DNA from 3 places in the Kitasatospora sp. NPDC041917 genome. Region 1 is predicted to be linked to each of the others. Evidence: riboswitches for the same ligand, from Rfam matches in the RefSeq annotation. Region 1 holds a riboswitch; each other region holds the start of a gene.
What was found. A riboswitch is a leader RNA that binds a small molecule or an ion and turns the genes downstream of it on or off. The one in region 1 is predicted to bind S-adenosylmethionine.

Region 1 (7,187 bases):
CTGCTCGACGTCGACCCGGCCGCCGGACCGGTCGACCTGCTCCACCGCGCCCGGGGCGAGCGCCACCTCCCGTACCTGGTGCTCGCCGCGCTCGCCCGGGACGGCGTCCGGATGGGCCGGCACGCCCGCGCCGAGCTGCAGCGCGCCCGCGACCGGGCCGAGTGCTACGCGGGCGTCGCGCGCGACCTCGCCGACGCCACCGGGGTCCGCCCGATCCGCGACCTGCCACTGGCCGGCTACTACCCGCCCGACCTGCCCCGGCCGCTGGCCGAGCTCGGCCTCGTCAGCCCCACCGAGGCCACGCTCTGGCAGGCCGTCAACCGGCTGGTCACCGATCACCCGGTGGAGTCCGTGGAGGTCACCCTGTTCGGCGAGCGGCCCCGGCACACCGCCGTCACCCTGCGCTGGCCGGGCGAGGACCCGCTGCTGGACCCGTGGTACCAGGTACGGGTCGCCACCGCCGCGCTCACCGGCGACCTCGCCACCGTCCCGGTCCGCCCCTACCTGGCCGCCGACGACCACGTGGAATGCCTGATCGCCCTCGCCGAGGAGGGGCTCGGGCGCGCCTTCCTCGCGGGCGACGTGATCGACGTCGCCCAGCTCGCCGGGCAGCCCTTCGACGCCGTCGAGACCGCCGCGGTGGTCGCCGCCTACCGGCTCGCCCCGGAGGCCGCGGCCCTCCTCGACCTCGCCGCCGAACACGTGCCGCTCGGCTCCCTGCGGGACGTGCGCACCGTCCTGGAGACCGAGGTCGCCCCCGAACGGCGCCGCCGCCGCGGCCGCCACCGCCCGCTCCGGCCGCGCCACGGCACCCTGCTGCGCCGCACCGTCATCCGGCACCGGTGGGACGAGGCCCTGCTGCTCCCGGCCGGCGACGCGACCCTGCTGCTCACCCCGGTCGCCGACTACCTGCTCGGCCCCGAGGGCACCCGGCCGACGGCCTCCGAACGCTCCGCCGCCCTCGCCGCCCTGAGCGCCTGGGACGCCACCGCCCCCGGCGGCCCGGACCGGGCCCCGTGCACCGGCCTGTCGGAGCCGCGCCACCGCTGAGCGGGCCCGCGGGCGGCGGCCGGGGTGGGGGTCGGGGGTGGGGGGGCTTGCCGAGCGGCCCGGGAAGTCTTGTATCGTTCCTGGCGAATCATCCAGAGGGGTGGAGGGACCGGCCCTACGAAGCCCCGGCAACTCCCCGTTCGACCCGGCGTCCGAAGTACGCGCCGTGCCGTCCGGGGGCAGTGCCAACTCCGGCCTGTCGCCACTGTGGCGCGGGAAAGATGAGGAGACACGGTGCTCTCTGTGCTGTCCTTCGCCCGGGCGCTTCCCGCCCCGGCGCTTTCGCGTACCCGTCTCGTGCCCGGCGCAGGCAATCGGCCGTTTCCCCCGGCCCGTCCTCGCTGACCACACCCCCCGGCTCCCCGCCAGGAGCCGCCGTGAGCAGCGACCGTCCGCTGCTCCGGGCCCCGAGACTGGAGTACCCCCACATGGAGAACACGAGCGGCGTCGGCGTGCTCGACAAGGTCACCTCGATCCTCGGCACCCTGGAGGCCGGTCCCGCCACGCTGGGCGGCCTGGTCGCCGCCACCGGCATGGCGCGGCCCACCGCCCACCGGCTGGCCGTCGCACTCGAACACCACCGCCTGGTCAGCAGGGACACCCAGGGCCGGTTCATGCTCGGCCCGCGGGTCGGCGAGCTCGCGACGGCGGCCGGCGAGGACCGGCTGCTGGCCGCGGCCGGCTCGGTCCTCACCCAGCTGCGCGACATCACCGGCGAGAGCGCCCAGCTCTACCGCCGGCAGGGCGAGGTGCGGATCTGCGTGGCCGCCGCCGAGCGCCTCACCGGCCTGCGCGACACCGTTCCGGTGGGCGTCACCCTCCCCATGAAGGTCGGCGCCGCCGCCCAGATCCTGCTCGCCTGGGAGGAGCCCGAACGGCTCCACCGCGGACTGCAGGGCGCCCGTTTCACCGCCACCGCGCTGAGCGGCGTACGGCGCCGGGGCTGGGCCCAGTCGGTCGGCGAGCGCGAACTCGGGGTCGCCTCCGTCTCCGCGCCGGTCCGCGGCCAGTCCAACCGGGTGGTCGCCGCCGTCACGGTGTCCGGCCCGATCGAACGCCTCACCCGGCACCCCGGCGCCCAGCTCTCCCAGGCCGTCGTCGAGGCCGCCCACCGGCTCACCGAGGCCCTGCGCCACCCCTGAGCGGGGGCCCCGCCCGCGTCGGGGCCCCGCCTGCCCCGGGCTCAGGCCCGGGGCAGCAGCACGGCGCGGGAGGGACGCGGGATCCGGCTGATCACCGAGCCGATCAGGGTGCCGATCGACACCCCGAAGACCGCCGACACGGCCGTCAGCACCGACTGCGCGCCGTTCCCGACCTCGATCTGCGCGGTGTGCAGGAGGCCGAAGGAGCCCGGTACCACGATCCAGAACGCCGGGAGGTAGAGCACCTGCCAGAGCGGACCGCCCGGCAGCCAGTGCACCAGGGTGGCCGCGGCCGCGGCGGTGACCGCGCCGGCCAGGCCGCCGACCGCCGCGCCGTGCGCCGACCCCACCACCACCTGGACCGTGACGCTGACCGCGATCACCACGACGATCCACGGGACGGCCGAGGGCGGGGTGTTCACGCTGACCACCACGCCCGCCACCGCGAGCGCCAGCCCCAGCGCGATCACCCACCAGCTCGGCCTGGCGACCTGCACGTCGGCCAGCGCGGCGGCCGGCACGCCGGCCGCCGTCGCGGCCGCGGCCACCCCGGCGAGGAACAGCGCCAGCTGCACCGCACCGGACACCAGCCGGGCCGTACCCGCGCTGGCCGCACCCGCGGCGATCTCCGACAGCCCGGTGACGAGCAGTCCGCCCGGCAGCAGGATCGCCAGCGTGGCCACGATGGTCCGCAGCGGGCCCTCCAGCAGCCCGGCCCGGGCGAGCGAGAGGACCAGCAGCGCGACCAGGAAACCGGCGGTGACGGGCAGCAGTGGCCGCAGGTACGGCAGCCGCCGGGCGAGCACGGTCAGCCCCACGACGAGCAGCGAGCCGAGCCCGGCCGCCAGCACGTTCGCCGCCACCGGCTGGAGGAAGAGACAGACCCCCACCCCGACCGGCAGCGCCCCGAGGTCCGACACCCACGCGGGCCGGCGGGCCGGCGCCCGCCGGATCCCGTCCAGCTCGGCGAGCGCCCGGGGCCCGTCGAGCTCGCCCGCCCGCAGCCGGTGCACCAGGTGGAGGACGTCGGCCGTCTGCTCGAACCGCAGCGCGGTGCCGACCGGCTGGAACCGGGTGGCGTCGTCCGGCCCCAGCGCGACGAAGAGCCCGTTGGTCAGGGCGGCGACCCGTACGTCCGGCGCCCCCAACGCCCGCCCCAGCCAGTGGAGTTCCTCTTCGACGTCATGGACGGGCAGGCCGCCGCCCAGCAGGGCTTCGCCCAGTTCGAGCAGCAGACGGCGGAGCGGGTCGGGCGGGGCGTCGGTGCCCCGGACCGGGGGAGACTTGCTTGGCATGGCAGGTATCGTCCCATCCCGCCCGAATCGGTCCGACTGTGCCCCGGTCTGTTCGGTTTACCGCCGTTCCCGGCCGGGCCGGCGGCGGAGGCCGGCCCGGGACACGAGCGCGCGCCCCGCCCCGGTATCCGCCCCCGGGCAGTAGCATCGCTTTCAACCTCTTTGGGATGCTTTCCGGTGAATCGGCGACGGCCCGACCGTGCGCAGGAGGACCGCCCGCCGGCGTTGGGGGAGATGTGACCGTCGTCGCCGCCGTAGCCCGCTCCACCCGGGTCCGGCCGCTGACCGCCGCCGAGCTGCTGGCGGAGGCGGTCGCCCGGGCCGGGCTCTGGGAGCTCCTCGCCGAGCGGGCCCACGGCGATCCGGAGGCGGTCCCGGTGCTGTTGACCCCGGGCACCTCCGCGTACGGCGATCCGGCGACCGCGGTCAGCGCCGCCCTGGTCGAGCACCTGATCGACCTCCTGCACGACCGCGGCTACCGCGAGGTCACCGTCGGCGCCGCCCGCTGCGGCCCCGACACCTGGCTGGCCGGCCCCGGACTCCTCCAGGCCTGCCGCCGGCTCGGCTACGGCGGGCGCACCCCGCAGGGCAACGCCTACCGCGTCGTGGACCTGTCCGAGGAGGTCGGGCCGGCCGAATTCCCCGACTCCGCCGTCCTGCACGGCAGCGGCATGGCCCGCAGCTGGCTGGACGCGGGCTTCCGGATCAACATCGCCAAGAACAGCACCCACCCGGAGTTCGGCTACGCCCTGTGCCTGGCCAACCTGTTCGGCGTGCTCCCGCAGGACGACAAGCACCACCACTACCGCGCCCGCCGCGACGGCGCCGAGGTCATCCTGGACCTGCTGCGCTCCTACCCGCCGGACTTCCACCTCATCGACGCCGTGGTGAGCAGCCACGGCTGCGCCGGATCGCAGGTCGGCCGGCCGCTGCGGACGGACACGGTGATCGCCGCGCCCGACGGCGCCCTGGCGGACCTGGTCGGCGCCCTGCTCATGGGCGTCGACCCCGTCTCCTCGCCGCTCAACGCCCGGGTGCTCAGCGACCGCGGCCTGCCGGACGCCTACCGGATCGACGGCGACCTGACGCCCTACCCGGGCTGGCGCAACCCGCCGAGATCCCTGGTCGAGGCGGTGCGCCGGCTCGCCCCGGACGGACGGGCCCACCGGCTGTTCAGCGTCGCCGCCTGGCACGTCGCCCCGGGCACGGAGGTCACCGACCCGGCGCTCGCCCGCCTCTCCCGCCTCCTCACCTCGCTGATCCGCGCCGCGGACACCAACCCGGCCGCCGCCGCCACCCTGTGCGCGATGGTCGGCGCGGCGGCCTCGGCCTCCTCCACCGTCCGCGCCTGGCGGACCGGCAACGCCAAGGACGGCCTGCGGCGCCGGGACGTCTCCCTCGCGGTCGACCCCGACGCCTACACCCACGAGGACTTCGACCGGATCACCGACCTCCTCCGGCCGCTGGAGACGGTGATCGACGCGCTGCCCGCGGACGCCTGGCAGATGCGGTGGCAGCACGTCGGCCACTCGATCCTGTTCGGCTGCGAGCGCACCGTCAACGCGCCCTACCGGGAGTTCGTCCGGCGGGTCGACATCAGCCGGTCCATCAGCTACATGACCGACTACCTCGGCGGACGGGTCCACGTGGTGACCCGCGACGACCAGGGCCGGCCCACCCGCCAGATCGAACGCAACCTGTACCTGGCACAGCCGAACTACCTGGCGTACCACGGCGGCCCGCCCATCGACGTCTGCAAGCTGGAGTCGGTGGACTACCGCGAACACCGGCAGCGGATCTCCTGGCGCACGGTCCGCAGCCCGAACGGCTCCGCCGAGTACGACGACGGCTCGGTGACCTTCCTCCCCGCGGCCGACGGCGGCCGCACCCGGATCGTGATCCGGGTGCGCCAGCGGTTCACCCTCCCGCTGACCTGGCAGGTGATCCGCCCCGACACCCGGCCCAAACTCAGGGACCCGCTCGTCCAGGACTCCTACCAGCGCTTCTTCACCCGCACCCTCGACAACTTCGAGGCCCAGTACGAGGGACGCCCCTACCGGATCGGCCGGCCCTGGGAGGAGTTCGACGACCTGGAGGCGGCCGAGCTGCCCACCCAGCGGCTCACCGAGGCCGCCCGGATGGTGCGGACCGTCGCCTCCCAGGCCCTGACCGTGCCGACACCGCCGGGACGCCTGGGACCGGACGGCTTCTGGCACGTCTCGCCCGGCGACATCCCCACCCGCTCCCCCCTGCTGGACGAGTTCCGCGAGTCGCTGCGCCCGGCCGTGGCCGGCTTCTGGCAGGGGCTGCGCGAGGCCGCGGCCCGGGACCGGCGGTCGAGGAGGGCCCCGTGAGGGCGTGCGTCACCGGCGCCAGCGGGCTCGTCGGGTCCCACGTGGTGCGCGCGCTGCGCGCCGCCGGCCACGAGGCGCGGGCACTGGTGCGCCGCAGCAGCGACCTCCGGCAGCTGCACGGCCTGGACGTGCCCCTGGTCAACGCCGACCTGCGCGACCCGCTCAGCCTGCGGCCCGCGTTCGAGGGCTGCGACACGGTGTTCCACTGCGCCGCCGTGTTCGCCTACTGGGACACCAGCCGCGAGGAACTGGCCCGGGCCAACGTGGAGGGTACCTGCGAGGTGCTGCGGGCGGCGGCGGAGGCCGGGGTCCGGCGGGTCGTGGTGACCTCCTCCTCCATCACCTGCGGCTCGTCGGGCGGACCGGTGGCCCGGGACGAGGCGTGGACGCCCGGGGAGGAGTACCTGCCGGACTACTTCGTCACCAAGCTGGACCAGGAGCGGACGGCGTTCGCCCTGGGCGCCGAACTCGGCCTGGAGGTGGTGGCGGCCTGCCCGACCATCGTGGTCGGCGGGCCCGACTGGCGCCTGGTGCCCAGCAACGCGCTGATCACCCGGTACCTGGCCGACTCGCTGCGCACCACCTACCCGGGCGGCTGCAACATCGTCTCCGTCCGGGACGTCGCGGCGGGCCACGTGCTGCTCGCCGAGTGCGGCCTGCCCGGGGAGCGCTACCTGCTCGGCGGCGAGAACTGGGCCTGGCGGACCATCCACCAGACCGTCTCCGAACTGTGCGGCACCCGCGGACCGTGGGCCACCGCCAGCCACACCGGCGCGTACCTGGCGGCGACGCTGGGGGAGATCCGCGCCGTGCTGACCGCCCGGGCCCCGGCGACCACCCGGGCGGAGGCCCGGACGATGGGACGCTTCTACTGGTACCGGCACGACAAGGCCGCCGACCTCGGCTACCGGCCGAGGCCCGCGCGGCAGGCGCTGGTCGAGGCGCTCGGCTGGCTGGTGACCAGCCCGCACCTGTCGGACCGGGTCAGGTCCGGGCTGCGGCCGCACCCGGAGGTGACGGGCGCGCGGGAACTGCTTCCCCGTCCGCTGGAGGAGGGGGGACCGGCGGCGGGCTGAGCGTCACTGCTTCGAGTTCCTGGCGCGGGAGGGCGTGGCGGCGGTGTCGGCGCCGTTCGTGTCGCCGCTCGTGTCGCCTCCGGTCGGTGCGTCGCCCTCCGCGGCGGGGGCGGTGTCGCCTCCCCGCGCGGTCGTGCGGAGTCGGTCGCGCAGGCGTTGTTCGTGTTCCCAGGTGACCTCCGCGACCCGCTGGCAGTAGTCCATGCCGAGCCCGCTCAGTTCCTGGGCGAACCTCAGGTCCTCGTCCGCGACGAACTTCCAGAACTCGCT
Region 2 (7,187 bases), on a different contig from region 1:
GGCGGGGGGCCCGGTGACGGGGCGGCTCTCGGAAGGGCGGCTGGGCGCCGGGGTGGGGGAAAGGGGTTGCGGGCGCCACGCGGGTGGGTGCGGAGGGGGCGGTCCGGGGTAGGGGCTTCGGTATGGGTTTTGAAGAGATGTTCGTGCCGGGGACCGAGGCTGGGCGGGACGGGGTGCGGGCCGTCCTGGCGGCGCCCGGGGATGCCGTGATCGGGTTGGACTTCGACGGGACCTTGGCGCCGATCGTGGCGGATCCGGGGCGGGCGCGGGCGCATCCGGGGGTGGTGGGAGCTCTGCGGCGGTTGGGCTCGGTGGTGGGGGCCGTGGTGGTGGTGACGGGCCGGCCGGCCGCGGTGGCGGTGGAGTACGGGGGGTTCGCGGGGCTGCCGGGGGTGGTGGTGCTGGGGCACTACGGGGCCGAGCGGTGGGAGGACGGGAAGCTCTCGGCGCCGGAGGCGCATCCGGGGGTGGCGCGGGTGCGGGACGTGCTGCCGGTGGTGCTGGAGCGGGTCGGGGCGCCCGAGGGGACGTGGGTGGAGGACAAGGGGCGGTCGGTGGCCGTGCACACCCGGCGGACGGCGGCGCCGGAGGAGGCGCTGCAGCTGCTGCGGGCGCCGGTGGGGGACCTGGCGGCCGAGCACGGGCTGGTGGTGGAGCCCGGCCGGCTGGTGCTGGAGCTGCGGCCGCCGGGGGTGGACAAGGGGGCGGCGCTGACCGGGTTCCTGCGGGAGCGGGGGGCCCGTGCGGTGCTCTACGCCGGGGACGACCTGGGGGACGTGGCGGCCTTCGTCGCGGTGGAGAAGCTGCGGGGCGAGGGCGTGGCCGGGGTGCTGGTGTGCGCCGGTGCGGTGGGGGACGCGCCGGTGCGGGAGCTGGCCGACCGGGCGGATCTGGTGGTCGCCGGGCCGGAGGGGGTGGTGGAGCTGCTGGGGGCTCTCGGGGAGGCGCTCACAGGGCGTTGAGCTGGTCCAGGAACCACTGCTGCGGGGGGAGTGCGGTGGCCGCCGCGGCCAGGCGCCCGGTGCGGTCGGCGCGCTCCTTCGGGTCCATGGTGAGAGCGGCGTGGAGGGCGTCGGCGGTGGCGATGACGTCGTAGGGGTTGACGGTGAGGGCGTCGTCCTTGAGTTCGGCGTGGGCGCCGGCCTCGCGGGAGAGGACGAGGGCGCAGCCGTTGTCGGAGACCACCGGGACTTCCTTGGCGACCAGGTTCATGCCGTCGCGGATGGGGTTGACCAGGGCGACGTCGGCCAGGCGGTAGGCGGCGAGCGAGCGCGGGAAGTCGTCGTCGACGTGGAGGAGCAGCGGCTGCCAGGCGGGGGTGGCGAATTCGGCGTTGATCTCGTCGGCGAGAAGCTGGACGGTGGCCGTGTAGTCGCGGTACTCGGCCAGGTCGGTGCGGGAGGGGTAGGCGAAGGCGATGTGCACCACCCGGTCGTGCCACTCGGGGCGGGTGCGGAGCAGGTGCCGGTAGGCCTGGAGGCCGCGGACGATGTTCTTGCTCAGCTCGGTGCGGTCGACCCGGACGATGGTGCGGCGGTCGCCGACGGTCCGGCGGAGGGCGGCGAGGCGTTCGTCGACGTCGGGGCGGTGGGCGCGTTCGCGCAGGAAGTCGGCGTCGGCGCCGAGGGCGTGGACGCCGAGGCCCGTGGTGCGGCCGTCGAGGGTGACGGTGAGCGCGTCGAGGTCGACGGTCGCGTCCAGGAGGTCCTCGCAGCAGGCGGCGAAGGCGCGGGCCCAGCGTTCGGTCAGGAAGCCGGCCCGGTCGGCGCCCAGGATGCCGGTGAGGACGGCCCGGGCGACGTCGTCGGGCAGCATCCGGTAGTACTCGGGCGGGGCCCAGGGGGTGTGCGAGAAGTGGCCGATCCGCAGGTCGGGGCGGGCCGCCCGGAGCAGGGCCGGGACCAGGGAGAGGTGGTAGTCCTGGACGAGGACCGCGGCGTTCGGGGCGGCCTCGGCGGCCAGGGCCTCGGCGAAGGCCTCGTTGTACGCCCGGTAGGCGGCCCACTCGGTGCGGAAGCCGGCGTCGAAGGCGGGTGCCGTGGGGGTCGCGTAGAGCAGGTGGTGGACGAACCACAGGGTGGAGTTGGCGACGCCGTTGTAGGCGCGGGCGAAGGTCTGCGGGTCGATGTCCAGCATCCGTACGGCCTGGCCGCCGACCTCGTGGCCGGCCAGGTCGAGGCGGCCGTGCGGCGCCTCGGCGGCGGCTCTGCGGTCGGCGTCGTTGAGGGCGGCGCAGACCCAGACGGCGTTCGGGTCCGCGATGGCGGAGAGGCCGGAGACCAGTCCGCCGCCGCCGCGGCGCAGGGTCAGCGTGCCGTCGTCGGCGGTGCTGAAGGACACCGGTCCCCGGTTGGAGGCAACCAGGACGGGGGCGGTGCCGGTCGCGCTCGAACGGTTGGTCGTGAGATCGCCCATGGTTGGGATGTTGCCGGGGGTTCGGGGCGGCAAACCCCTCAATGACGGGTCGCGTATTCGGGGACGGTGTGCATCGGGGGGCGTTCCAGGGCGGTCACCGGGTGGGTGTGGGCGGTGAAGGCGCGGGTTTCCGGGTCGCGGGTGAACTGGGTGAGTTGGGGGTGGACGAGGTCGGCGGAGGCCTTGAGGCGGTGGGTGCGGTCGAGGCGTTCCAGGGCGGTCCGGTAGATGGTGGCGGCCATCCGGCCGAGGGCCTGGCCGTCCTGGTGGCGGTGGTGCCGGACGCCGACGTCCACCTGGGCCAGGGCGTCCAGACCGGCCAGTTCCAGGGCGTCGACCAGCAGGCCGAGTTCGACGCCGTAGCCGGTGGGGAAGGGCAGCCGTTCGAGCAGTGAGCGGCGGGCCGCGTACTCGCCGCCGAGGGGCTGGACGAAACCGGCGAGTTCCGGCCAGTGGAGGTTGAGCAGGGGCCGGGCGACGAGTTCGGTGACCCGGCCGCCGCCGGCGGGCAGGACGGCGCCCTCGGATTCCAGCGGGCGGTCGTACATGGCCTTGACCAGTTGGATGGACTCGTCGGTCAGCAGCGGGCCGAGGATGCCGGAGACGAGGGCCGGGTCGAATTCGCGCAGGTCGGCGTCGACGAAGCAGACGATGTCGCCGCGGGTGACCAGCAGCGAGCGCCAGAGCACCTCGCCCTTGCCGGGGACGGCGGGCAGCCGGGGCAGGACGGCGTCGCGGTGCTCGACCCGGGCGCCGGCCTCGGCGGCGACGGCGGCCGTGGCGTCGGTGGAGCCCGAGTCGACGACGACGAGTTCGTCGACGAGCGGCAGGCGTTCCATCAGCTCGCGGCGGATGGTGCGGACGATGTCGCCGACGGTGGCCTCCTCGTCCAGGGCGGGGAGGACCACGCTGACGGTGCGGCCGGTGCGTTCCTTGGCGGCGAGGAGGGTGTGGACCGGCCGGTCGGCCGCGCTCCAGGAGCGGCGGCGCAGCCAGGACGCCGCCTGCGGGAGGAGCTCGGGAATCGGTTCGGCGGGCACGGAGGTCTCCTCGGCGGGGTCGGTGGGACGGGTCATCTCGCGTGGCGGACGGACCCGTTCAGGATTGACGCCTTCGGATACAGTCTTCGTACAGCGGTCGGACCTTTGCACGCCGGGGTCGCCGTTGAGCATCACCACAATTTCACAAGCTCATCCAGAGGGACTGAGGGAACGGCCCGTTGACGTCCCGGCAACCTTCCCGCGCGGCTGTCTGTCGACAGGCCCCGGCGGGACAGGTGCCAATTCCGGCCTGTGGCGCGACCGTGCCACGGGGAAGATGAGGAGAGAGGCCTCGCCATCATGGCTATCGACACCGCCGCACCTGTTTCCGTCGACCTCGGCCCCGCCGCCGCGCTGTCCTGTCGCGAGTGCGGCACCCGCTTCCCGCTCGGCCCCAGCTTCGCCTGCCTGGAGTGCTTCGGCCCGCTGGAGATCGCCTACGAGTTCGGCAGCGAGGGCGCCGAGGAGCTGCGCAAGCGGATCGAGGCCGGTCCGGCGTCCATCTGGCGGTACGCGCCGCTGCTGCCGGTTCCGGCCGACGTGGCGTCGAAGCCCAATCTGAACCCGGGGTGGACCCCGCTGGTGAAGGCGGACAACCTGGGCCGGGAGCTCGGTTTCACCGCCCAGCTGCACGTCAAGGACGACTCCGGGAACCCGACGCACTCGTTCAAGGACCGGGTGGTCGCCTGCGCGATCGAGGCGGCCCGGGCGTTCGGGTACACCACGCTGTCCTGCTCCTCCACCGGCAACCTGGCCGGCGCGGTGGGGGCGGCGGCGGCCCGGGCCGGGTTCCGGTCCTGCGTGTTCATCCCGCACGACCTGGAGCAGGGCAAGGTCGTCATGGCCGGGGTGTACGGCGGCGAGCTGGTCGGCATCGAGGGCAACTACGACGACGTGAACCGCTTCTGCTCGGAGCTGATCGGCGATTCGGCCGGCGAGGGCTGGGGCTTCGTCAACGTGAACCTGCGGCCGTACTACGGCGAGGGTTCCAAGACGCTGGCGTACGAGATCTGCGAGCAGCTCGGCTGGCGGCTGCCGGAGCAGATCGTGATCCCGATCGCCTCGGGCTCGCAGCTGACGAAGATCGACAAGGGCCTCCAGGAGCTGATCAGGCTCGGCCTGGTCGAGGACCGGCCGTACCGGATCTTCGGCGCCCAGGCCGAGGGCTGCTCGCCGGTGTCGGCCGCGTTCAAGGCCGGCCGGGACGTGATCAAGCCGGTCAAGCCGGACACCATCGCCAAGTCGCTGGCGATCGGCAACCCGGCCGACGGCCCGTACGTGCTGGACATCGCCCGCCGCACCGGTGGCGCGGTGGAGGACGTCACGGACGCCGAGGTCGTGGCGGCGATCCGGCTGCTGGCGCGGACCGAGGGCATCTTCGCCGAGACCGCCGGCGGGGTGACCGTCGGCGTGCTGAAGAAGCTGGTCGAGACCGGGCAGCTGGATCCGGCCAAGGAAACCGTCGCGATCAACACCGGCGACGGCCTGAAGACCCTGGACGCCGTCTCCGACGCCGGGATGACCGCCGTCATCCGCCCGACGCTGGACTCGTTCCGCGCCGCCGGCCTCGCGTCCGTCTGAACCACCCGATCGGCCCCGCCCCCGCAAGGAGAGTCATGAGCGCCAACGTCCGCATTCCCACCATCCTCCGCACCTACACCGACGGTGCCGCCGTGGTGACCGCCGAGGGTGCCACCCTGGCCGAGGTCGTCGCCGACCTGGAGAAGAACCACCCGGGCATCTCGGCCCGCATCCTGGACGACACCGGCAAGCTGCGCCGCTTCGTGAACGTCTACGTGAACGACGACGACGTGCGTTTCGCCGAGGGCCTGGCGACCGAGATCGAGGACGGCGCCGGCATCTCGATCATCCCGGCGGTGGCCGGCGGCTGCTGAGCCTTCGCGACCAACCAGCGGTCGCCCGCGCGTACGGAATTCCGTTTCCCGTATGCGCGGGCGACCGCTGGCATTCCGGCCGGAATATTTCCCGGTCGAGTCGGAGTAGAGTGTGGCTCGGTTGGGAACAGGGTTTCCCTTTCGGCCCCCGCAGTGCTCGGCCCGGGGGCGTCCGGCCGGCGGGACCGGCCCGTGAAACATGTCAGGCGGATGTCAGAATTCCCGCGGACATTTGAGTAATTCGTCCGCTATGTCCGGCGTGAAATGCCGAGATTATTCCGATTCGGCCCGTCCTGTCCCTTGACATCGAGGCGGAATTACCGGTGGTTGGCCCTGTTGCAGAGGGCGTCGATCCGGATACATTCAGCGGCGGTCGACGCAATCACCCGCTCGCCGGAAGCCGCCTGGCGTCCTGCACGGAGGGTTGCGGCGTGCACGGCTGCGCCCAGGGGGGGTTCCCCGGGCCGGCCTTCAACCAATCCGGGCCCGCGACCTGCGGGCGCGTGAAGGGCCAGCACAGCACTAGGGGAGTTCGGAATGGCTCAGGGCACCGTCAAGTGGTTCAACGCGGAGAAGGGCTACGGCTTCATCGCGGTCGACGGTGGTGCGGACGTCTTCGTCCACTACAGCGCGATCCAGATGGACGGCTACCGCACCCTCGAGGAGGGCCAGCGGGTCGAGTTCGAGATCTCTCAGGGACAGAAGGGCCCGCAGGCGGACATGGTCCGCGCCGCGGTCTGACCCCTTCCGACCCCAGGAGCTCGGCGCGGCCCTGCGGCTGGTGACCTCTCGCTTCTCGACGGGCCCGTGCGACTCGTGTCGCACGGGCCCGTCGGCGTTCCCGGGCGGCCCCGGCGGCGGCTCGCGGATTGCCGATTGGGCTTGCACTCGCCCACCCGGAGTGCTAATCATTGGCGTTAGCACTCACAGTGTGAGAGTGACAGCGGACCGGGTCGGTGAGGCCCCCGGGAGCGGAGGGAATGGACCTCCGCGCACCAGGGCCGTCCGTCGCGGGCACCCCTTGGTCCGAGCAGTCGACCGTGTCCCGGAGGACCACTTCTGATGGCCAAGATCATCGCCTTTGATGAGGAAGCTCGCCGCGGCCTTGAGCGTGGCATGAACCAGCTCGCCGACGCGGTGAAGGTCACGCTCGGCCCCAAGGGCCGCAACGTCGTGCTGGAGAAGAAGTGGGGCGCCCCCACGATCACCAACGACGGTGTCTCCATCGCCAAGGAGATCGAGCTCGAGGACCCGTACGAGAAGATCGGTGCGGAGCTCGTCAAGGAGGTCGCCAAGAAGACGGACGACGTCGCGGGTGACGGCACCACCACCGCCACCGTGCTCGCCCAGGCCCTGGTTCGCGAGGGTCTGCGCAACGTCGCCGCCGGCGCCAACCCGATGGCCCTGAAGCGCGGCATCGAGAAGGCCGTCGCCGCCGTCTCCGACCAGCTGCTGGCCCAGGCCAAGGACGTGGAGACCAAGGAGCAGATCGCCTCCACCGCCTCCATCTCGGCCGCCGACACCCAGATCGGCGAGCTGATCGCCGAGGCCATGGACAAGGTCGGCAAGGAAGGCGTCATCACCGTCGAGGAGAGCAACACCTTCGGTCTGGAGCTTGAGCTCACCGAGGGCATGCGCTTCGACAAGGGCTACATCTCCGCCTACTTCGCCACCGACCTGGAGCGCATGGAGGCGACGTTCGAGGACCCGTACATCCTCATCGCCAACTCCAAGATCGGCTCGGTCAAGGACCTGCTCCCGCTGCTGGAGAAGGTCATGCAGAGCGGCAAGCCGCTGGTCATCATCGCCGAGGACGTCGAGGGCGAGGCCCTGTCGA
Region 3 (7,187 bases), on a different contig from region 1:
GCCAGCAGCTGGTCCAGCAGCGCCGGATCGTCCTCGGCCAGCCCGCGCCGGGCCACGTCGTGGGGCGAGGCCGCCCCCGGCACCACCGCCTCCACCAGGTCCGCCGGGCGGATCTGGGAGACCGGCAGCGCCAGCTCCCGCTGGAGCCCCTGGGCCGACTGCAGCACGGTGTCCAGCAGCAGCCGCAGCCGCATGTCCTCGACGCTGCGCCCCTCACGGGCCGACCGGCGGCCCTGCTCGACCGCGTTCTCCAGCTCCGAGACCCGGTGCCTGAGCCTGCGCGCCTCGGTCTCGGCCGCACCGCGCTCGGCCGCGGTCTGCGCCTTCAGGGCTTCCAGCTCGCCGGCCACCCGGCGGGTCTCGGCCTGCGCCCGGCGGGTGTCGCTCTCCAGCGACCGCATCTTCTTGCGCAGCGACTCGGCCTCCTTGCGGACGCCGTCCGACTCGGCCCGCTGCCGGTCCACGTCCGCCCGCGCGGAGGCCCGCACCTCGGCCAGCTCGGCGTGCAGCTTCTCCACCAGCCGGGCCGACTCCGCGGCCGCGTCCTCGGCGCCGGCCCGCTCGGCCTCCTCGCCGGCCTCGGCCACCAGTCGGCTCCAGCCCGCCGAACGCACCAGGTAGGCGGCGGCCGCGACGTCCATCGGATCGGCGGCGCTCGGGACGGTGCCCGACTCCAGCGCCTTCACCAGGTCCGGCTGCCCGAGGCGCAGCCGCTCCGCTATCCGTACCCGGAAGGCCGGCTCCGCCTCCAGGGCCGCCGCCAGCGCGGTGGCCGCGTACTTGGCCCGCCGCGCCGGCGTGAACTTCACGTACTGACGCAGGCTCTGCGGGAGCTCGCCCGCCGGCAGCCCGCCGAGCGCGTCCGAGGCCAGCCCGACCACGCGTCGGCGCACGCCCTCGGGCAGCGGCCGGTCGAGCTTCTCGACGGCGTGCTCCGCCGCGGGCTCGGAGGAGTCGTTCGCCGCCTCGGCCGCCGCCCCGGCCCGGGCCTCGGCCGCAGCGGGCTGAAGCCCCTGGGCTTCGCCGGGCTCCTTCGCTGCGTCCACCACGTCCTCGGCTCCGATCCTGGTCCAGCGGGGCACGGCCGCGACCTCCCCCTGTCGTCACGCTCCGTGCGTCTTGTTTCTGCATTGTCCCGTGCGGCGCGGGCGGGTGCGCCGCGCACCCACCCGCCGCGGCGGGTGGGATCAGCCCTGCTCGGTGGGGGCCTGCGCCCCCTCGGCACCCGGGCGGGCCACCAGCTCGACCTGGTCCACCGCGTTGCACCAGCGGCAGCGCACCGACTCGATGGTCTCGCTCAGCACCTCGGTCTCCTCGACCCTGGACTCGCCGGCCAGGTCGAAGTGCAGGAACTCGGTCACCCGCGCGGTGCGGGTCACGTCGAAGCGGGTGAGGTTGCCGCACAGGGTGCAGCGCCAGCGCGTCTCGGCGGTCAGGGCGGGGACGGTCATCGGGGGTCCTCTCGGGTGGTCCCTTCGTGGGCTAGGCGCTCCCCCCGGAGCCCCGGCATCGGCGGCGGGAGGCGGGAATGCCCGCCCCAAGCCTATTGCCTGGGGCAACCATCGCGGCCACCGGTTGCCCGAACACCCGGACTGGTCCACCTGCCGTAAACCGCCGTGTCACCTGCGGCGCCCGGAGGGATGCTTGGCCGCATGGCGCTCGCGGTCCCCGACGACACCGCCGCCCGGGGCGGCCGCCCGGCCGCGACCGTCCCGGCGGTCAGCTACGCCCTGATCGCACTCAACACCCTGGTCTTCCTGCTCGGCCCGGCCGCCGGGCTCAACCCGCTGTACGGCACCGGCCGGGCCCGGGTCTGCGCGGAGCAGCGGTACGAGCAGCGCTGGGGCGCCGTCCCGGCCGAGGTGCTGGCCGGGCGGCCGCTGACCGCCGCGCAGCTGGCCGAGGCCCCCGACCCGGTCCCCGGCTGCCCGGCCGCCCCGACCCCGGGCAAGCACCCGGCCCTGTCCGTCCTCACCGGCCTCTTCCTGCACGCCGGCTGGCTGCACCTGCTGGGGAACCTGCTCTTCCTCCAGGTCTTCGGCCCCACCGTCGAACGGCGGCTGGGCCGGGCCCGGTACGCCGTCTTCTACCTGGCCGCCGGCAGCCTGACCACGTACGGCTTCGCGCTCGCCGAGGCGCACTCGCCGAACTCCACCCGGGTGCTCATCGGGGCCTCCGGGGCGATCGCCGCCGCGCTCGGCGCCTATCTGCGCCTCCACCCCCGGGCCCGGGTCACCACCCTCGTCCCGCTGCTGCTCTTCCTGCCGCTGCGGTTCCCCGCCTGGCTGGTGCTCGGCCTCTGGTTCGCCCTGCAGTGGTGGTCGGTGCACTCGGCCGGGCCCGGGGTGGCGTACCTGGTCCACGTGATCGGCTTCTCGGCCGGGTTCCTCTACGCCTGCACCGTGGTTCGCCACCCCCCGCGACGACCCGGCCGACGCCCGATACGCTGGCGGCACCCCACAAAGGAGCCCGAACTGTGATCACCGCCATCGTCCTGATCAAGACCAGTGTCGACCGCATCCCGGAGATCGCCGAATCCATCGCCGCCATCGACGGCGTCAGCGAGGTCTACTCGGTGACCGGGGGCTACAACCTGGTGGCGATGGTGCGGGTGCGCCGGCACGACGACCTGGCCGAGGTCATCCCGGGCCGGCTCAACAAGGTCCCGGGCGTGGCCCACACCGAGACCCAGATCGCCTTCCGCACCTACTCCCAGCACGACCTGGAAGCCGCCTTCGCCCTGGGCCTGGACGAGTAGCGCTCAGCCCTCGCGCCGGCCCCGGTCGATCTGCACGGTCGCGACGCAGCGACCGCCCTCGTTACGGTAGTTCCAGGCCGCCCCGTCCGTGACCAGCTCCCGGACGGCGGTCAGGAAGCGGTCGACGTGCTCGTCCGGCGTCCCGGCGCCGAAGCTCACCCGGATCGCGTTCAGGCTGCGCTCGCCCGGCAGCGAGGGCTCCGGCGCGCCGCACTCGGACGGGGCGACGTCCTCGTCCCCGAGCAGCGTGCGCACCAGCGGGTGGGCACAGAACAGGCCGTCGCGCACCCCGATGCCGTACTCGGCGGACAGCGCGGCCGAGAAGTGCGAGCTGTTCCAGCCCCGGACGACGAAGGACAGCACGCCGACCCGGGCGGAGTCGGAGCCGAACAGGTTCAGCACCTTGACCTGCGGGATCTGCGCCAGCCCGGCCGTCAGCCGGGCGATCAGCTGCTGCTCGCGGGCCTCCAGCGCGTCGAAGCCGGCCTCGGTCAGGGCCCGGCAGGCCGAGGCGATCGCGTAGGCGCCGATGACGTTCGGCGAGCCGGCCTCGTGCCGGGCCGGGCCGGTGTGCCACTGCACGGCCACCGAGCCGTCGCTCTCCCGGGCCACCGTCCGGGTCGCCCCGCCGCCGGCCAGGTACGGCTCGGCCGCGTCCAGCCAGTCCGCCCGGCCGGCCAGCACCCCGGCGCCGAACGGCGCGTAGATCTTGTGGCCGGAGAAGGCGATCCAGTCGACGTCCAGCTCGCGGACCGAGACCCGGTGGTGCGGCGCCAGCTGGGCGGCGTCCAGCACCACCCGGGCGCCGTGCCGGTGCGCGGTCCGGGTCAGCTCGGCGACCGGCCACAGCTCGCCGGTCACGTTGGAGGCGCCGGTGACGCAGAGCAGCTTGGGGCCCTCGGGCGCCCCGGCGAGGGCGGCGTCCAGCGCGCCCACCGCCTCGGCCCGGGAGCGCGGCGCCCGCAGGTAGGTGACGCCCAGTCCGGCGTGCGCCCAGGGCAGCAGCGAGGCGTGGTGCTCGGTCTCGAAGGCGAACACCCGGGTGCCGGCCGGAACGGCCGCGGCCAGCAGGTTGAGCGAGTCGGTGGTGGCCCGGGTGAAGACCACCTGGTCGCCCTCGCGCAGGTCGAGGAACTCGCCGACGGTGCGGCGGCTCTGCTCGAACAGGTCGGTGGACAGCTGGGAGAGGTACCCGGCCCCGCGGTGGACGCTGCCGTAGTACGGCGCGTAGGCGGCGACGTCGTCCCACACCCGCTGGAGCGCCGGGGAGCTGGCCGCGTAGTCCAGCGCCGCGTAGCCGACCTTCTCACCGTTGGCGAGCGGGACCTGGACGTCGGCGCCGAGGACGGCGAGCGGGGCGCAGGTCTCGGTGGTGGCGAGAGGGGACATGAGGATGCACTCCTTCAGGGGTGAGGGACCCCGGGAGTGCTAGTCGTCGGGCGTCCGCGCTTGTCGCACGGACGGCTTGCCGTGACGACCCGGTCCTCACCCAGGGCACCCCGCCACGGACGGAGGGTTGCCGGACAGCCAGCTGGGGCTTCGCACTGTCACTCATGACCTGGCCAAGACTCTAGGCCGCGTCCATCGGGTGGTCAAACGGGCATCCAGCATCCGGACAGCGCGGGAGCCCGTGCCGGCGTTCCGGCACGGGCTCCCCAACTACCGCCTCAGATCCGGCTGGTGGCCTCCGACCAGCGCCGCAGCAGGTCCTGCGCGGCACCGGAGTCGATCGCCTCCGCGGCCCGCTCCATGCCGGCCGCAAGCTGCTCGGCGAGCGGCGCCTCGCCGAGGTCCAGCGCGACCAGTGCCGCCGCCGTGTTCAGCAGGACGGCGTCCCGCACCGGCCCGTGCTCCCCCGCCAGCAGCCGCCGCGCGACCTCGGCGTTGTACGAGGCGTCCGCCCCGCGCAGCGCCTCGATGCCGACCAGCTCGATCCCGACGTCCCGCGGGTCGAAGGTGGTCTCGGTGACCACCCCGTCGCGCACCAGCCAGACCTGCGAGGTGGTGGTGATGGTCAGCTCGTCCAGCCCGTCGTCACCGCGGAAGACCAGCGCCGTCGCGCCCCGTTCGGCCAGCACCCCGGCGATCAGCCCGGCCAGCCGGGTGTCGAAGCAGCCGATGGCGTGCGCGGTGACCCTGGCCGGGTTGGTGAGCGGGCCGAGGATGTTGAAGGAGGTCGGCACCCCGAGGTCGCGCCGCGCGGTGGCGGCGTGCCGCATCGAGGGGTGGAACTTGGCCGCGAAGCAGAAGGTGAGACCGACCTCCTCGGCCACCTCGGCGACCCGCTGCGAGGAGAGGTCCAGCGCCACCCCGAGCTTCTCCAGCACGTCCGAGGAGCCGCTGCTGGAGGAGGCCGAGCGGTTGCCGTGCTTGACCACCTTGGCGCCGGCGGCCGCCGCGACGATCGCCGACATGGTGGAGATGTTGACGGTCTTCGCCCGGTCCCCGCCGGTGCCGACGATGTCCACCGCCGGTCCGGGGATCTCCAGCGGCTCGGCGTGCTCGTACATCGCGTCGACCAGGCCGGCGATCTCCTCGACCGACTCGCCCTTGGCCCGCAGCGCGATCATGAACCCGGCCACCTGCACGGGGGACGCCTCGCCGCTCATGATCCGGTCCATCGCCCACGCGGTGGACGCGCGGTCGAGGTCCTCCCCCTGCAACAGCGCGGCCAGGAGGTCCGGCCAGGTGCGGATCACCTGCGCGGGGTCGCTACCGCCGTTCGCAGGGTTCACGTTCACCATGGCTGACTCCAGCTGTTTGTCGGTTCCCCGCTCCGGGGGGACGTCCGTACGGATGGAGCCAGCCTATCGAGCGAAGCGGCCGCTTCTACCCCTCTCTTTTCCAGTTACCGGGGGGGAATTCAGCGGACGACCGGAGTCCGCTTCGCCAGCCGCGCCCGCAGCAGGGTGGCGACCGCCCCGGCCAGCGCCACCGGCTCCACCGGGCGGGAGATGGCGGCGTCCGCCCGGCTCCAGGCGGCGAGCCAGGAGTCCTGCGGCCGGCCGATCAGCACCAGCACCGGCGGGCAGCCGTAGATCTCGTCCTTGAGCTGGCGCCCGAGCCCCAGCCCCCCGGCCGGAACGGCCTCGCCGTCCAGCACGCAGAGGTCCACGCCCCCCTTCTCCAGTGCCTTGAGCACCGCGGGGGTGGTCGCGCACTCCAGGTAGGACAGTTCCGGAAGATCCTCGGCGGGCCGACGGCCGAGCGCCGTCAGCACCTGCTCGCGGGTGTTGCGGTCGTCGCTGTAGACGAGGACGGTGAGCGTCTCATCGGTCGTGTACGCCATGGGCCCTGCTCCCTCAAGTGTGATCCGGACCACGTTCGCCTGATCCGGATGCTACTCCCGATCACCCTCCGCCGAGTCCCCCTCGCGCACGATCCGTCCCGAGCCGCCGCGCCCCGGGCTCACCCGCCCGGAGGACGGCCCGTCACCCGATCCCGTCCAGTCCACCCGTACGGCCGACCCCGGGCCCGTCCCCTTACCTCCCACGGCTGGTCCGACCGTGCAGCGACGCGCCGGGCAACGGGGTCGCAGGCCCCTCCGAGGAACCATCAGAAAAGGGACACGCCGCTGCTCAACCCCCGTCCGGGCACCCCGGCACCCCCCAAGGGGGCATACCGCACGCACCGGACACTCCGAGGGACACCCCCCGACGTGAAGACGGAATAAGGGACCGACATAATGTCCGTCGTGGCGACAGCAACAGCAGTAGAAACCGGGCACGCGCACGGATCGGTCAACCGGCCGAACATGGTCAGCGTCGGAACGATCGTCTGGCTCAGTTCCGAGTTGATGTTCTTCGCGGCCCTCTTCGCGATGTACTTCACGCTCCGCTCCGTCAAGGGGCCGGAGTTCTGGACCGAGAAGGCCCACGCCCTCAACGTGCCCTTCTCCTCGGTCAACACCACGATCCTGGTGCTCTCCTCGCTCACCTGCCAGCTCGGCGTGTTCGCTGCCGAGCGCGGTGACGTGAAGAAGCTCCGGGCGTGGTTCATCCTCACGTTCGCCATGGGCGCGGTCTTCATCGGCGGCCAGGTCTTCGAGTACACCGAGCTGGTCAAGAAGGACGGCCTGTCGCTGTCCTCCGACCCGTACGGCACGGTGTTCTACCTGACCACCGGCTTCCACGGGCTGCACGTGACGGGTGGTCTGATCGCCTTCCTGCTGGTCCTGGGACGGACGTACGCAGCCAAGCGCTTCACGCACGAGCAGGCCACCGCGGCGATCGTCGTGTCGTACTACTGGCACTTCGTCGACGTCGTGTGGATCGGCCTGTTCGCGACCATCTACCTGATCAAGTAACCAGCTGATCAGGTCGCTGGCCACCGGCTGCGGCCCCCGCCCTCACCGGCGACGGGCCGCTTCTGCCGGTGCCGACGCTCCCACCGACCGACCGCGCGCGCAGCCCTAGACAGGCAGCCTCGT

Region 2: linked by a shared signal. The riboswitch ahead of thrC (threonine synthase) and the one ahead of ACZ6EM_RS20875 (IclR family transcriptional regulator) in region 1 are both predicted to bind S-adenosylmethionine.
Region 3: linked by a shared signal. The riboswitch ahead of ACZ6EM_RS27065 (aminotransferase class V-fold PLP-dependent enzyme) and the one ahead of ACZ6EM_RS20875 (IclR family transcriptional regulator) in region 1 are both predicted to bind S-adenosylmethionine.

What each region holds. Positions count from the first base shown of each region.
Region 1 is NZ_JBVJBI010000016.1:54,695-61,881, reverse strand. It holds gene ACZ6EM_RS20880 (hypothetical protein) at 1-1,050, shown strand, start outside; SAM riboswitch class I at 1,136-1,278, shown strand; gene ACZ6EM_RS20875 (IclR family transcriptional regulator) at 1,479-2,192, shown strand; gene ACZ6EM_RS20870 (threonine/serine exporter family protein) at 2,234-3,487, opposite strand; gene ACZ6EM_RS20865 (DUF362 domain-containing protein) at 3,724-5,841, shown strand; gene ACZ6EM_RS20860 (NAD-dependent epimerase/dehydratase family protein) at 5,838-6,917, shown strand; gene ACZ6EM_RS20855 (hypothetical protein) at 6,921-7,187, opposite strand, start outside.
Region 2 is NZ_JBVJBI010000020.1:141,291-148,477, reverse strand. It holds gene ACZ6EM_RS24300 (DUF3263 domain-containing protein) at 1-17, shown strand, start outside; gene otsB (trehalose-phosphatase) at 138-962, shown strand; gene ACZ6EM_RS24290 (alpha,alpha-trehalose-phosphate synthase (UDP-forming)) at 949-2,415, opposite strand; gene ACZ6EM_RS24285 (glucosyl-3-phosphoglycerate synthase) at 2,454-3,491, opposite strand; SAM riboswitch class I at 3,603-3,739, shown strand; gene thrC (threonine synthase) at 3,756-5,036, shown strand; gene ACZ6EM_RS24275 (ubiquitin-like small modifier protein 1) at 5,072-5,350, shown strand; gene ACZ6EM_RS24270 (cold-shock protein) at 5,888-6,091, shown strand; gene groL (chaperonin GroEL) at 6,413-7,187, shown strand, end outside.
Region 3 is NZ_JBVJBI010000025.1:93,910-101,096, reverse strand. It holds gene ACZ6EM_RS27085 (NYN domain-containing protein) at 1-1,082, opposite strand, end outside; gene ACZ6EM_RS27080 (hypothetical protein) at 1,188-1,451, opposite strand; gene ACZ6EM_RS27075 (rhomboid family intramembrane serine protease) at 1,653-2,480, shown strand; gene ACZ6EM_RS27070 (Lrp/AsnC family transcriptional regulator) at 2,477-2,758, shown strand; gene ACZ6EM_RS27065 (aminotransferase class V-fold PLP-dependent enzyme) at 2,762-4,147, opposite strand; SAM riboswitch class IV at 4,199-4,317, opposite strand; gene trpD (anthranilate phosphoribosyltransferase) at 4,426-5,502, opposite strand; gene ACZ6EM_RS27055 (response regulator) at 5,622-6,047, opposite strand; gene ctaE (aa3-type cytochrome oxidase subunit III) at 6,444-7,064, shown strand.